One region of the Enterobacter sp. Li2LvB3 genome, then DNA from elsewhere that is predicted to be linked to it. Evidence: predicted binding sites of a transcription regulator. Region 1 holds the regulator's gene; the other holds the start of a gene.
The links. The regulator sigma-54, encoded in region 1, starts transcription at its own class of promoters, with help from an activator protein. The targets are predictions, from matches to a motif close to GTTGGCACANNTTTCGCTNT.
Positions count from the first base shown of each region.

Region 2: a site for sigma-54 is predicted at 4,406-4,425, ahead of hypA (hydrogenase maturation nickel metallochaperone HypA). Genes of this name have one in related genera too.

Region 1 is NZ_JBSICG010000010.1:12,773-20,269, forward strand. It holds gene mtgA (monofunctional biosynthetic peptidoglycan transglycosylase) at 1-413, shown strand, start outside; gene npr (PTS phosphocarrier protein NPr) at 451-723, opposite strand; gene rapZ (RNase adapter RapZ) at 720-1,574, opposite strand; gene ptsN (PTS IIA-like nitrogen regulatory protein PtsN) at 1,620-2,111, opposite strand; gene hpf (ribosome hibernation promoting factor) at 2,194-2,481, opposite strand; gene rpoN (RNA polymerase factor sigma-54) at 2,504-3,937, opposite strand; gene lptB (LPS export ABC transporter ATP-binding protein) at 3,985-4,710, opposite strand; gene lptA (lipopolysaccharide ABC transporter substrate-binding protein LptA) at 4,717-5,271, opposite strand; gene lptC (LPS export ABC transporter periplasmic protein LptC) at 5,240-5,815, opposite strand; gene kdsC (3-deoxy-manno-octulosonate-8-phosphatase KdsC) at 5,812-6,378, opposite strand; gene kdsD (arabinose-5-phosphate isomerase KdsD) at 6,393-7,379, opposite strand; gene ACS603_RS09985 (calcium/sodium antiporter) at 7,393-7,497, opposite strand, start outside.
Region 2 is NZ_JBSICG010000007.1:10,366-17,862, reverse strand. It holds gene ACS603_RS07630 (hydrogenase large subunit) at 1-335, opposite strand, end outside; gene ACS603_RS07625 (respiratory chain complex I subunit 1 family protein) at 351-1,274, opposite strand; gene hycC (formate hydrogenlyase subunit 3) at 1,276-3,102, opposite strand; gene ACS603_RS07615 (4Fe-4S dicluster domain-containing protein) at 3,099-3,707, opposite strand; gene hycA (formate hydrogenlyase regulator HycA) at 3,778-4,242, opposite strand; gene hypA (hydrogenase maturation nickel metallochaperone HypA) at 4,453-4,803, shown strand; gene hypB (hydrogenase nickel incorporation protein HypB) at 4,806-5,669, shown strand; gene ACS603_RS07595 (HypC/HybG/HupF family hydrogenase formation chaperone) at 5,660-5,932, shown strand; gene hypD (hydrogenase formation protein HypD) at 5,935-7,056, shown strand; gene hypE (hydrogenase expression/formation protein HypE) at 7,053-7,497, shown strand, end outside.

The sequences.
Region 1 (7,497 bases):
ACGAGAGGCATGAAGATCGTGTGCGGGGTGCATCCACGCTTTCTCAGCAGACGGCAAAAAACCTGTTTTTATGGGATGGGCGCAGCTGGCTGCGAAAAGGTCTTGAGGCGGGTCTGACACTTGGTATGGAAACGGTCTGGAGCAAAAAGCGTATTCTGACCGTCTATCTGAATATCGCTGAATTTGGTGATGGGGTGTTTGGTGTCGAGGCCGCCGCGCAACGTTATTTCCATAAACCTGCCAGCCGTCTGACGATATCAGAAGCCGCGTTGTTAGCGGCCGTGTTGCCCAATCCCGTCCGCTTTAAGGCCAGTGCCCCGTCGGGGTATGTTCGTGGTCGTCAGGCGTGGATCATGCGGCAAATGCGCCAGTTAGGCGGGGAAGGATTTATGACGGGAAATAAGCTGTATTAGTGACCCTCTCCGTGAAGGAGAGGGCGGATGCATCAGTCTAGTCTTCATCAAACCCGGCATTAAACAGTGCTATCACTGCCGCCAGAGCTTCTTCTTCCTGTGGGCCTGTTGCCTCAACTTCAATTTGTCTGCCCTTGGCAGAATCCAGCATCAGTAGCGCGATAACGCTATTGGCTTCAGCCTCTGTACCTTCATCGTTACGCAGCAGAACCTCCGCATCAAAGCCCTGCATCAGTTCAAACAGTTTCATCGCCGGGCGGGCGTGCATACCCAGCTTATTAGTGATTTCAACAGTTTGTTTTACGGTCATGTTTTACGTTTTTCCAGCGTGCGATGACGGGACTGAACGTTCTTCCCGCGTGAACGGAAGTAGTCGGCCAGTTGTTCAGCAATGTAAACCGAACGATGTTTACCACCGGTACAGCCAATCGCCACCGTCAGATAGCTACGATTGTTTGTTTCCAGCATAGGTAACCATAGCTCAAGGTAGCTGCGCGTCTGGTAGATAAAATTGTGAACTTCTGTGTGCCTGTCGAGGAACGCGGCCACGGGTTTATCAAGGCCGGTCATTGGACGCAGTTTTGGATCCCAGTGGGGGTTAGGCAGGAAGCGCACGTCGAAAACATAATCCGCATCGATAGGAATGCCGTGCTTAAAGCCGAAGGATTCGAACACCATTGTCAGTTCGCGCTCGCGTTTACCCAGCAAACGGGTTCGGAGCATTTCAGCCAGCTCGTGAACGGACATTTCAGATGTATCGACAATGAGGTCTGCACGAGAGCGCAATGGCTCCAGCAGGTCGCTCTCTTCGTCGATGGCGCTTTCCAGAGAGAGATTCTTACTGGAGAGCGGATGCAAACGGCGGGTATCGCTGTAACGACGGATCAGCGTGTTACGGTCAGCATCAAGGAACAGCAACTGAGGCGAAAACGAGTCAGGCAGGTTGCTCATCGCCTGTTCAAAGACTTCCGGTGATTCTGGCATGTTACGGACGTCGATACTGACGGCAGCAGACGTTTGTCGGTCCGCGAGCGTCCGGGCCAGGTCGGGCAGCAGCACAACCGGCAGGTTATCGACACAGTAAAAACCCATATCTTCAAGCGCGCGGAGGGCGACGGATTTCCCCGACCCTGAACGACCGCTGACGATCATCAGCACCATGTTCCGTTTCTCCTCAGGACAACAGATGTAAAGGACATCTCCCGGTTATGCATCATCCTGATTGCCTTCTGCTTCAGTGATAATTTGATATAACTCTTCATCACTTTGGGCTGAGCGCAGTCTACGGCAAATAGTTTTATCAGCCAGACGTTTAGCGACCAGCGAAAGCGTATGCAGATGGGTTTTGGTCTGGTCAGCAGGAACCAGCAGCGCGAAGAGGAGATCGACTGGCTGATTATCGATGGCGTCGAAGGCGATAGGCGTTTCGAGCTGCACAAATACACCGACGGCACGCAGGGTGTCTTCTTCCAGCTTACCATGCGGGATAGCAATGCCGTTGCCAATGCCAGTACTGCCCATTTTTTCGCGGGTCAGAATAGCTTCGAACACCACCTGTGACGGCAGGCCCAGCTGTTTTGCGGCCAGTTCACTGATGATTTCCAGCGCACGTTTTTTGCTCTGGCAGTGAACGCCACTACGGGTACATTCCTGGTTAAGGACATTGCTCAGTTGAAGAGCGGAATCGTTGTTCATCATAATTTCACCTAAGCGCTAACTGTACAAATGGCCTGTTGTGTTTCACAACAGGCCTTCCTGCACCCGTTAACTGCCCGGACAATTAGTGTTGTTTCAGTTTATCTTTATGTTTATTGAGCTGTCGCGCGAGCTTGTCAATCAAGCCGTCGATAGCAGCATACATGTCTTGCCCTTCCGCACTGGCATGGAGTTCACCCCCGTTCACGTGCAGGGTTGCATCCGAGATATGAGTCACTTTCTCCACTTTCAACACAATATAGACCTGGTTGATCCTTTCGAAATACTGTTCAAGTTTCGCGAACTTAGTGTTCACAAAATCACGTAAAGCATCAGTAATTTCGACGTTGTGTCCTGTGATGTTGAGCTGCATAGTGTCTTCCTTATCGGTTGTGTCAGACCAGTTGTTTACGCTGGTTAGACGGCGGAATGGATAAAGACTCTCGATACTTTGCAACAGTACGGCGTGCCACCATGATACCCTGATCGGACAGCATGGTGGTTAACTTACTGTCACTCAGTGGCTTCGCGGGATTCTCCGCGGCGATCAACTTCTTCACCAGTGCACGAATTGCCGTCGACGAGGCTTCGCCGCCGCCTTCGGTATTCACATGGCTGGAGAAGAAATACTTAAGCTCAAAAATACCGCGTGGACTGTGCAGATATTTCTGCGTTGTCACGCGGGAAATAGTTGATTCATGCATTTCGACGGCCTGGGCAATATCTGCCAGCACCATCGGTTTCATATACTCTTCGCCCTGCTCAAAGAACGCCTGCTGCTGCTCGACAATACAGCGGCTTACACGGAGCAGCGTATCATTTCTGCTCTCCAGACTTTTGATCAGCCATCGCGCTTCCTGAAGATTGCTACGAATATATTGATTGTCGGAGTCGTTGCGTGCGCTGGTGCACATGGAGGCGTACTGCTGGTTGATTTGCAGGCGAGGAATGCTGTCTGAATTCAATTCTACAACCCAGCGGTCGTTATGTTTTCTGACCAGCACATCCGGGATAACGTATTCGGGTTCGCTGGTCTGGATGGATTGGCCGGGGCGAGGATCGAGCGACTGGATAAGATTGACGGCTTCTTTCAACACCTCTTCTTTCAGGCGGGTGACGCGCATCAGTGTACGGAAGTCATGGTTTGCCAGCAGATCCAGATGATCGCTGATGATTAACCTGGCTTCTTCAATCCAGGGGGTCTCTTTGGCAAACTGAGAAAGCTGGATCAGCAAGCAGTCGCGCAGATCTTTCGCGGCCACGCCAACCGGGTCGAAGCGCTGAATACGCTTCAGAACCGCTTCAATTTCCTCGAGTTCGATCTCATCATCGCCGATGCTTTCAAGAATATCGTCCAGAGAAACGGTCAAATATCCGGTGTCATCAACGGCATCGACAATGGATGTCGCAATCGCACGATCGGTGTCAGAGAAGGGCGTTAACTCCACCTGCCACATAAGGTAATCCTGAAGCGACTGGGTAGTTTCGCCCTGATAGACCGGTAGCTCATCATCCTGGTAGTCCGCACGCGTCCCGGACGGGGTTCCTGCGGTGTAAATTTCATCCCAACTGGCATCCAAAGGCAGCTCGTCCGGCATCTCTTTTTGTTCGAGAGCATCAACGGTATCGAGCGTTTCGGTGTCCTGCGTTTGCTGAGTATCTACCTCGTCATGAAGATCGGTTTGCTCCAGCAACGGGTTGCTGTCCAGTGCTTGCTGGAGTTCCTGCTGAAGTTCTAACGTGGACAGTTGCAACAGGCGAATCGCTTGTTGTAGCTGTGGCGTCATCGCCAGTTGTTGGCTGAGCCTTAATTGCAAACCTTGCTTCATGTTCAGAGCATTTTTCTCCGGTGCGGCGTTACGTTACCTCTACCCTATCAGAGTCTGAAGTCTTCCCCAAGGTACACGCGCTTAACATGCTCATCTTCGAGGATCTGCGTCGGCGTACCATGGGCAATCAGATGGCCCTGGCTCACAATATAAGCGCGTTCACAAACGGCCAGCGTTTCACGGACGTTGTGGTCAGTGATCAGTACGCCAAGCCCGCTGTCACGCAGATGTTCAATAATACGTTTGATATCGATGACGGAAATAGGGTCAACGCCCGCGAAGGGTTCATCCAGCAGGATGAATTTCGGGTTTGCAGCCAGTGCGCGCGCAATCTCGACACGACGACGTTCACCGCCTGACAGTGCCTGGCCTAAGCTATCGCGCAGGTGTTCAATATGAAACTCTTCCATCAGTTCGTTAGCGCGATCCTGACGCTGCTCGCTCGACAGATCGTCGCGGATCTGCAAGACGGCCATCAGGTTATCGAAGACGCTTAAACGGCGGAAAATGGACGCTTCCTGAGGAAGATAGCCGATACCACGGCGCGCACGGGCGTGCAGCGGCAGAAGGCTGATATCTTCATCATCAATGACAATGTTGCCTGCATCACGCGGCACAATGCCCACCACCATGTAGAAGGTAGTGGTTTTACCCGCACCGTTAGGACCTAAAAGGCCAACAATTTCGCCGGAGTTGACGGACAGACTGACATCTTCCACGACGCGGCGGCCCTTATAGGCCTTAGCGAGATTTTTTGCAGTTAATGTTGCCATAACGAATTAGTTACTCTTCTTCTGTGCCGGGGCCTGGCTTTTGCCTTTATCTTGCAGCTGTGAAGGAACAAGCACGGTGGTAACGCGTTTGCCTTTCTCGCTGGAAGCCTGCATTTTTTGCTCTTTCACCAGATAGGTGATCTGGTCGCCGGTGATATTGCTGTCCAGCTGTTCCAGATAGGCGTTACCGGTCAGAATGACAAGATCCTTCGCCAGTTCATAGTGCATATGTGTGGCGTGGCCCTTCACCGGTTTACCGTTGTCCTGCATCTGGTAGAAGGTTGCCGGGTTGCCATAACCATCAATAATTTCTTTGCCTTGCTCGCCGCCCGGACGGGTAACGACCACTTTGTCGGCATTAATTTTGATGGTGCCCTGAGTCATGACGACGTTGCCGGTAAAGGTGACGACATTACCCTGCATATCGAGAGACTGAGTGTCAGATTCAATATGAATCGGCTGTTCGGTATCACCAGTCACAGCAAGTGCGGGAAGACTGGCTGCCAGCAGCGCGCTGGCGATAACAAAATTAAGGCTGAGTTTGTTTGTTTTGAATTTCATAAGAGGATCTAACCTTTTCAATCAGCTCGGCGTTTTTGCTGCGTAAGTTCCCGCGCATTCTCAGACCGCTGGAATTAAATGTTGTGCCATACAGTGTAACCAGATCTTGCGAAGTCACATCCTGGGTCACCAGGTTAATCTGGGCATTATCTGTTGTAATTTTACGCAGTTGAGAGTCAGCGGTCAGGGCGTTGACCTCAACATGACCATACAGATAAAGCATACGGTCATTTGTTAATTTTGCTCTGTCAGACTTAATCGACCACGTTGGCACTTTATCGGCATCAAATGTGGTCATTACCGGTTGGGTAAACCACGAGATACCATCATCTGAAAAATACTCAACATGCGTTGCAATCAGGCGATAGTTCAGCGCACCTTCTGGACTGTAAACCACCGTGTCACTGTGATCGCTTTTGTATGTTGGATCGCTATTGTTGAACACTTCCGGTTGTGTATCGTCACGGTCAGCGAGGTTTACGCCAATCAGTACCAGTGCGACAAGCGTTAGCAGAATGATAACCCAACGTCTGGTTTTACTCATATTGATTGCCCTTTGGCCTCTTCAAGCTTGCCCTGCGCCAGCAGAAGCAGATCGCAGACTTCACGTACGGCACCGCGACCGCCGTTGATATGGGTGACATAGTCAGCACGCGGTATCAACAGCGGATGGGCATCGGCTACCGCGATGCTCAGCCCCACTTCGGCCATCACCGGCCAGTCGATCAGATCGTCGCCAACATAGGCAACATGCTCAGGCGCGATGGACAGTTTCGCAAGCAAATCGTTGAATGCCAACATCTTGTCGGATTGTCCCTGATACAGATGGGTAATGCCCAACGTTTCGCAGCGGTCTTCTACAAGTTTAGCTTTTCGCCCGGTGATGATAGCAACTTCGATCCCGGATGTGAGCGCGCAGCGAATGCCATAACCGTCGCGAACATTGAATGCTTTTAGCTCTTCGCCATTATTGCCCATATAAATCAGGCCATCGGAGAGTACGCCATCAACATCCAGGATCAGCAGACGGATGTTTTCCGCCTTCGCCATCATGTCTGTACTTACTGGACCATAACAGGTTGCAAGGGATGCACCCGCATTACTCATTGTCTTATCCTTCATTACACTACGCCTGCGCGTAGAAGATCATGCATATGTACCACACCCAGCAGTTGGTCGCCATCGGCAACCATCACCGAGGTTATGTGGCGGGACTGCATCAGGTTCAGCACATCCACCGCCAGGGTGCCAGGACGAACGCGGATCCCTCCTGGTGTCATGACATCGGCGATACCTAACGTGCGGACATCCACGCCCATATCGAACACGCGGCGTAAGTCACCGTCAGTGAAAATCCCCTGAATCTTCATGAGATCGTCGCAAACAACCGTCATGCCGAGATTTTTGCGGGTAATTTCCAGTAACGCATCACGCAGTGAAGCGGCTTTACTTACATGCGGGATCTCATCGCCCGTGTGCATAATGTCGTTTACCCGGAGCAGCAACTTGCGCCCCAGCGCGCCGCCTGGATGAGAGAGCGCGAAATCTTCTGGCGTAAAACCACGAGCTTCGAGTAATGCCACCGCAAGCGCATCTCCCATGACCAGTGCGGCAGTGGTGCTGGACGTCGGGGCAAGACCCAATGGGCACGCTTCTTTTGGCACTTTGACGCACAGGTGAATATCTGCAGCGCGGGCCATGCTGCTTTCCGGGCGGCTGGTCATGCAAATCAGCGGCACGTGCAGCCTTTTCAACACTGGAATAAGCGCCAGGATCTCGTTCGATTCACCGGAATTCGACAGTGCAATGACCACATCCTGCGGCGTGACCATGCCCAGGTCGCCGTGTGCTGCTTCCCCAGGGTGAACAAAGAATGAAGAAGTCCCGGTACTGGCAAAAGTTGCGGCCATTTTGCGCCCAATATGACCAGACTTGCCCATTCCCATGACCACGACTTTGCCGGCACAGTAGAACATCTTCTCACATGCCAGACTAAAATCCTGATTAATGTACTGATCTAACTGCGCCAGACCTTCACGTTCAATCTCCAGAACGTCTTTGCCTGCTTTCTGAAAGTCAAAATCCGGCTGCAATTCTATTTGCGACATAATGCGTTTCCGTTTACCCAGAGAGAAGAGGCGAAAGCCAGTACAGCATCGCCATCCATACGATAAATCCACCTGTCAGTAGCGCGCCTGCGCCTTTACCAATCTGACGTTTCCGCCG
Region 2 (7,497 bases), on a different contig from region 1:
ACCGCAGCAGGCACGCGCGGCGTAACGGACGGATACTCTGGTTTGTTCGGGTCCACTTCGACGCGCACGGTTACCCAGCACTTCTCGAACTGCTCCATCGACATCACGTAGTAAACCGCATAGTTCCCGCACAGCTGACGTTCGTCGTTGCCGAACAGCACGGAGAGCCAGCCACCCTGCTGGTAATACAGGAACTCCACCACCTCTGGCAGGTAGTTCACCTTCACGGTGAGGGTTATCTGGTCTTTGGTCTGCCAGGACTCTTCCAGCACCACGCCGGGAAACGCCTGATGCAATGCGGCGAGATACTGCTGACCTTTTTTCTCTTCAGACATAAAAATTCTCTTTAATCACGCCACCAGCAAGGAGACGAATGCTAAAAATGCAAAGCCAAAACCGGCCCAGGTGATACGGGACGTCGCTACAAAACGCAGACGCGCCATGCTGTTTTCAAACAGCGCAATTACCAGCACGCCAATAAGCAGCTTGAGGACGGCAACCACCACTGCCAGCACCAGGCCGCCAGCGGAAAAGTGCGTCATCTGTCCCCACGGGAAGAAAACGCCTACAAACATTTGCAGCACCACCAGCTGTTTGAGGCTGATGCCCCACTTCAGCACCGCAAAGCCGTAGCCGCTGTACTCGGTCAGTGGCCCTTCCTGTAACTCCTGCTCCGCTTCTGCAAGGTCAAACGGCAGTTTGCCCATCTCAATAAAGGTGGCGAACGCGCAGGCGCACAGCGCCAGAACCAGCGGAATGGAACGTGCAACAGGCCAGTGGTAGACGGTGTCGGTGATAAAACTGATATGAGTCGAACCCGCCACCTGCGCGGCAACCCACAATCCCAGCAGCAGGATCGGCTCAACCAGCACCCCCAGCATTGCCTCGCGGCTGGCGCCAATGCCGGTGAACGGGCTACCGGTGTCCAGGCCCGCAATGGCAAAGAAGAAACGCGCGATGGCAAACAGATAGATAAGGGTGATCAAATCGCCCAGTACCGGCAGCGGAGAGCCAACGGTAACCACCGGCAGCGCGGTGGCGATGGTCAGCATGACGCCCACCATCACAAACGGCGTCAGGCGAAACACCCAACCTGCGGCATCGGGTGCAACGCTCTGGCGGGTGAATAATTTGAACAGGTCGCGGTATTCCTGAAGGACCCCCGGCCCGCGACGGTTATGCATCCGGGCGCGCAGCACGCGGCTCACCCCGGAAAGCAGTGGCGCAATGGCGAATAACACCAGCGCCTGAAGTAATGCCAGTAACAGACTCATGTCAGGCTCCTCGTGAAATCACAATCACCACCAGCACCGCCAGCTCGATAACCGCCAGACGGCGGAACAGCACAGGCACGGCAGCACTCTGCCAGCCAGGGACCCAGGCCACTGGGTTCAGCCAGTGACGCAGCTTCAGCACGGCAGCGAAGTTCTCTTTCACCGGCATGGCAAAGCCGTGGGCGGTGATCACCATTGATTGCTCATGTTCATAGCCGCAGGCCCACGCCGCACCGCGTGAGCGGGAAGAGAGACGGTCGCGTTTGAAGAACAGCATCAGAATGAATGGCAGCAACGGCGCGGCAATCAGCAGCAGCGCAATCATCGGCTGTGAAACGGTGGTGTGCGCCGTCGTGAGCGGCAGCGGTATCGCGCTACCCAGCATCGGCAGCAGCCACGGCGCAGCCACACCGCCGATAACGCAGCACAGCGCCAGTGCGACAACGCTTGCCGCCATCAGCACCGGCGCGCAGCAGGCCTGTTCCGCCTCTTTCGTGCGCGGTGCGCCGAGGAAGGTCACGCCATAGACTTTCGCCATACACATCACCGCCAGCGCGCCGGTGATAGCCAGCCCCACCGCCAGCAGCGGACCGAGCAGACGCGCAATAAACGCATCACTCTGACCGAGCGCGAAGAAGGACTGGTAAATCACCCACTCACCGGCAAAGCCGTTCAGCGGCGGCAGCGCGGCCATCGCCATCAACCCCACCAACATGGCAAGAGAGATAACCGGCATCTTTTTGCCGATGCCGCCCAGTTTTTCGATATCGCGATGGCCGGTACGGAACCAGACGCTACCCGCGCCGAGGAACAGCGTGCTTTTAAACAGGCTATGGTTGACGAGGTGATACAGGCCGCCGATAAACCCGGCAGCAATCAGCGCAGGTTGATTGAGCGCCAGCCCGGTCACACCCGCGCCAAGCCCCAGCAGAATGATGCCGATATTCTCCAGGGTGTGATACGCCAGCAAACGCTGAATGTTGTGCTCCATCAGCGCGTACAGCCCGCCGACAAATGCAGTTACCATACCCGCCAGCAGCAACACCACGCCCCACCAGAGCGGCGGCTGCCCACCCGTAAGCGACAGCGTAAGAATGCCGAACAGCCCAACCTTCATCACCACGGTGGAGAACAGTGCCGCCGCCGGAGCAGAGGCATTGGCATGTGCCTGTGGCACCCAGCCGTGCAGCGGGATGATCCCAGCCAGCAGGCCAAAGCCCACCACGCCCGACAACCAGATGTCAGCGCCAAACGGCAGCTGCTGTGCCCGCTCGTTCAGCAGGGCTAAATCCAGGGTGCCGTAGCGTTGCCACACCAGCCAGCAGGTTAACGCCAGCAGCAGCGTGCCGAGCCGCCCAAGCGCAAACCACAGCTTGCCGGAAGCACTGCACCCGGTCAGGAACACGCCGCACAGGGCCATGATTTCGGCCATCACCACCAGCGCACCCAGGTTGCTGGCGGTCACGGTGCAGAGCGCCGCAGCCATCAGCACATTCACCAGCAACCCGTTCGCTTTGGTGCTGTGATGGCGGTGCCAGTCAATATTAAACAGGCTGATAAACAGCCCGCACAAACCAAACGTCACCAGCCAGATGGCATTCAGCGGGGTCACCTGAACCGCGTGATGCACCACCGGAATGGTGGCTTCAACGGATTGCCCGCCGAGCAGAACCACCCCACCCGCGGCCAGGGTCATCAGGCTCCCTATCGCCCCACCTATCCCGGCAATCCAGCCGCTCAGGGTTTTATGGAACGAAAAAATCAGCGCCAGAACGGCCGCGGCGGCGAACCAGGCCACAGCGCTGTTCATCATCGTCACCGCGTTCATTTTGCCCCCTCGTTAAGTTCCTGAAGCAGCGAAAGATCGCCAAAATCGGTGTTGATCGTCAGCTCGCGCTTGCGCTTGCTGGTACGGGCGATATCGCGAATGTTGACCAGAATGAGCGCTTTAGTCGGGCAGGTGCGCACGCAGGCCGGGCCTTGTTCATCAAAGCTGCACAGATCGCACTTCACCGCGACGGCTCGCACGCCGGGAACCCAGTCCAGCAGCGTACTGACGCGTGCCGGAGCCGGTGGCGCTGGCGGCGCTTTCGGGGTATTGGCATTCGCCGGAATATGCAGCGGGCGGCTGCCGGAAAACTCAATTGCGCCAAACGGGCAGGCAATACCGCACAGCTTGCAGCTTACGCACAGGCTTTCATTGAGCTGTACCGCACCATCAACACGGGTGATGGCATTAACAGGGCAGACACCCGCGCACGGGGCATCCTCACAGTGGTGGCAGAGCTGCGGCGCAGACTCTTTTTCATTTCGCATGACGCGCAGGCGCGGCATTGACTGCAATCCGTGCAGGCGGTGTGTTTCCGAACACGCCGCTTCACAGGTTCGACAGCCGATACAGACCGTCGAGTCGGCAATTACAAAACGGTTCACCGGGTAATCCTCTGGTGATGGTCATTTTTGACGAAAATCTGTCTTATCGACACTTCTCGACACGCAATACTCAGGCAACGTTTGCCGATGGGTTTCCGTTCATCAGCTGTTGCAGGTTGACCGGTAAATCGTGCTCAACCGCGGTGTAAAGGCCGTTGTAGACCGGCGCAATTTTTTCCAGGTAATGTTCCAGTACCTGCTGGCGATCGCGGTTGCTGACGTGGCCATCAACCATGCCATCAGTCATCAGTTGCGCCTGAGCAATGCGTTGTTTATCCCCGTCTTTTGTCTCGACGTAATACTCGATGGTGTGGCTGTTGAAGCTGTCTGCCAGGGTGACGTAAATCGTAAAGTGCCCGAACAACACAAAGCGCATATCGCCCTGTGCCGCGCAGCTCATGGCATGGTGTAGCCGGGCTTTCGACAGGGTTATCCCCTGAACCAGAGAATTGCAGTAAAGATGCCACTGCTCCTGTAACTGCTGATGTCGCTGTGCGATGTAATCCGCTTTTTCGCTGATTTCCCAAATAGTCATGTCAGATATCCGGTTAATGGAGATTGCGGCTATTAAGCAGATTCCATGCCAATTTTTAATTTATTGATTTTTAATGCTTTAAATACAAAACACACTGCTGTAACGGCAGTGTCGACGTGTCATTTCGACAGCGTTGACATCGTCACGCCTTAACAAAAATCAAGATGGCATCGTTATTGCATTACAGGCGCAATTCATTGAGGAGGCGTCATGCACGAAATCACCCTCTGCCAACGGGCTCTGGAGTTAATCGAACAACAGGCAGCACAACACCACGCAAAACGTGTGACCGGTGTCTGGCTGAAACTCGGCGCGTTTTCCTGCGTCGAAACCAGCGCCCTCACCTTTTGCTTTGAGCTGGTGTGCCGCGACACGCTGGCGGAAGGCTGCCAGCTTCATATTGAAGAACAGCAGGCGGAGTGCTGGTGCGAACAGTGCCAGCAGTACGTCACGTTGCTGTCGTCGAAAGTACGAAGCTGCCCGCAGTGTCAGAGCACCGGGCTTCGCATCGTGGCCGATGACGGAATGCAGATCCAACGCCTCGAAATCGAGAGGGAATAATTATGTGTAGTACCTGCGGTTGTGCCGAAGGCAACCTCTATATAGAAGGGGATGAGCATCGTCCTCACTCTGCGTTTCGCTCCGCACCCTTCTCTCCTGCGCCTCGTCCATCAGGAGTCTTTACCGGCCTGGCATTTACGCCAACCCAATCCGCTGACGGCGACCTGCATTACGGCCACGGCGAAGCCGGTACGCACGCGCCAGGCATCAGCCAGCGGCAGATGCTGGACGTCGAAATCAACGTGCTTGATAAAAATAACCAGTTGGCTGCGCGTAATCGCGCCCGCTTTGCCGCCCGCAAACTGCTGGTGCTGAACCTGGTCTCCAGCCCGGGCTCTGGCAAAACAACACTGCTAACTGAAACGCTCAAACGCCTGAACGGACGCGTTTCTTGCGCAGTTATCGAAGGCGATCAGCAGACGGTAAACGATGCTGCGCGTATTCGTGAAACCGGCACACCAGCCATTCAGGTGAATACCGGTAAGGGTTGCCATCTTGATGCGCAGATGATTGCTGATGCCGCGCCGCGTCTGCCCGTAGCGGATAACGGCATTCTGTTTATTGAGAACGTGGGTAACCTGGTCTGCCCGGCGAGTTTTGATCTGGGCGAGCGGCATAAAGTAGCCGTGCTGTCGGTGACCGAAGGGGAAGACAAGCCGCTGAAATACCCGCATATGTTTGCGGCGGCATCGGTGATGATCCTCAACAAAGTCGACCTGCTGCCGTACCTGAATTTCGACGTCGATAAGTGTCTGGCGTATGCCCGTGAAGTGAACCCGGATATTGAAATCCTGCTGGTGTCTGCCACCGGCGGGCAAGGTATGGATAACTGGCTGAACTGGCTGGAGAGCGAACGATGTGCATAGGCGTCCCGGGGCAAATCCATGCGATTGACGGCAATCAGGCCAAAGTAGACGTGTGCGGCGTGCTGCGCGATGTCGATCTGACGCTGGTTGGCAGTGTGGATGAAAACGGTGCGCCCCGCATCGGCCAGTGGGTGCTGGTACACGTTGGCTTTGCCATGAGCGTGATTAACGAAGCAGAAGCGCGCGACACGCTGGATGCCCTGCAAAACATGTTTGATGTGGAGCCTGATGTCGGGGCGCTGCTGTACGGCGAGGAGCGATAACCATGCGCTATGTTGATGAATATCGAGCGCCCGAACAGGTGATGCAGCTTATTGAACACCTGAAAATGCGGGCAAAACATCTGCGCTATACCGCCGAAAAACCGCTGCGCATCATGGAGGTGTGCGGCGGGCATACCCACGCCATCTTTAAATTTGGCCTCGACCAGCTGTTGCCGGACAACATCGAGTTTATCCACGGCCCGGGCTGCCCGGTGTGCGTGCTGCCAATGGGACGCATCGACAGCTGTATTGAGATTGCCAGCCAGCCTGACGTGATTTTCTGTACCTTTGGTGACGCCATGCGCGTGCCGGGGAAAAATGGCTCGTTGCTCCAGGCCAGAGCGCGGGGAGCGGACGTACGTATCGTCTACTCGCCGGTAGATGCCTTAACGCTGGCCGCCGACAATCCTACGCGGAAAGTCGTCTTTTTCGGCCTGGGTTTTGAAACCACCATGCCAGCAACGGCCATCACCTTACAGCAGGCCAAAGCGCGCAACATCAGCAACTTTTTCTTTTTTTGCCAGCATATTACGCTTATCCCGACCCTGCGCAGCCTGCTGGAAGAGCCGGGCAACGGCATTGACGCGTTTCTGGCGCCAGGGCACGTCAGTATGGTCATCGGCACCGGGGCTTACGGTTTCATCGCCAGCGACTTTGATCGTCCTTTAGTGGTCGCTGGTTTCGAACCTCTTGATCTACTGCAAGGCGTGACCATGCTTGTTGAGCAGAAAATAGCAGCCCTGAGTAAAGTGGAAAATCAGTATCGCCGCGTGGTCCCGGATGCCGGGAATGTGCTTGCCCAAAAAGCCATTGCTGAGGTTTTCAGTGTGGAGGGCGACAGCGAGTGGCGTGGCCTGGGATTGATTGCCGAATCAGGTGTGCGCCTGACGTCTGCATACCGTGCGTTCGACGCCGAAGCCCATTTCCACCCGCAACCGCAACAGGTTTATGACGATCCCCGCGCCCGCTGTGGCAACGTACTCACCGGTAAATGCAAACCACATCAATGCCCGTTATTTGGCAACACCTGTAACCCGCAAACTGCATTTGGCGCACTGATGGTTTCATCAGAAGGCGCATGCGCTGCGTGGTATCAGTATCGCAATCAGGAGTGTGAAGTATGAACAGGGTAGAAATGGCGCACGGTAGCGGCGGACAAGCCATGCAGCAGCTCATTAATCAGCTGTTTATGGACGCCTTTAACAATCCCTGGCTGGCCGAACAGGAAGACCAGGCGCGCATTGATCTCTCTACTCTCACCGCTCAGGGCGACAGGCTGGCGTTTTCGACCGACAGCTACGTTATCGATCCACTGTTCTTCCCGGGCGGTGATATCGGCAAGCTGGCCATCTGCGGTACAGCAAACGATGTGGCAGTCAGCGGCGCAATTCCACGCTATCTCTCCTGCGGCTTTATCCTTGAAGAAGGGCTGCCAATGGACACCCTGAAGGCCGTTGTCGCCAGCATGGCATCCACTGCACATGAAGCAGGGATCGCCATCGTGACCGGGGACACCAAAGTGGTACAACGCGGCGCGGCTGACAAACTGTTTATCAACACCGCCG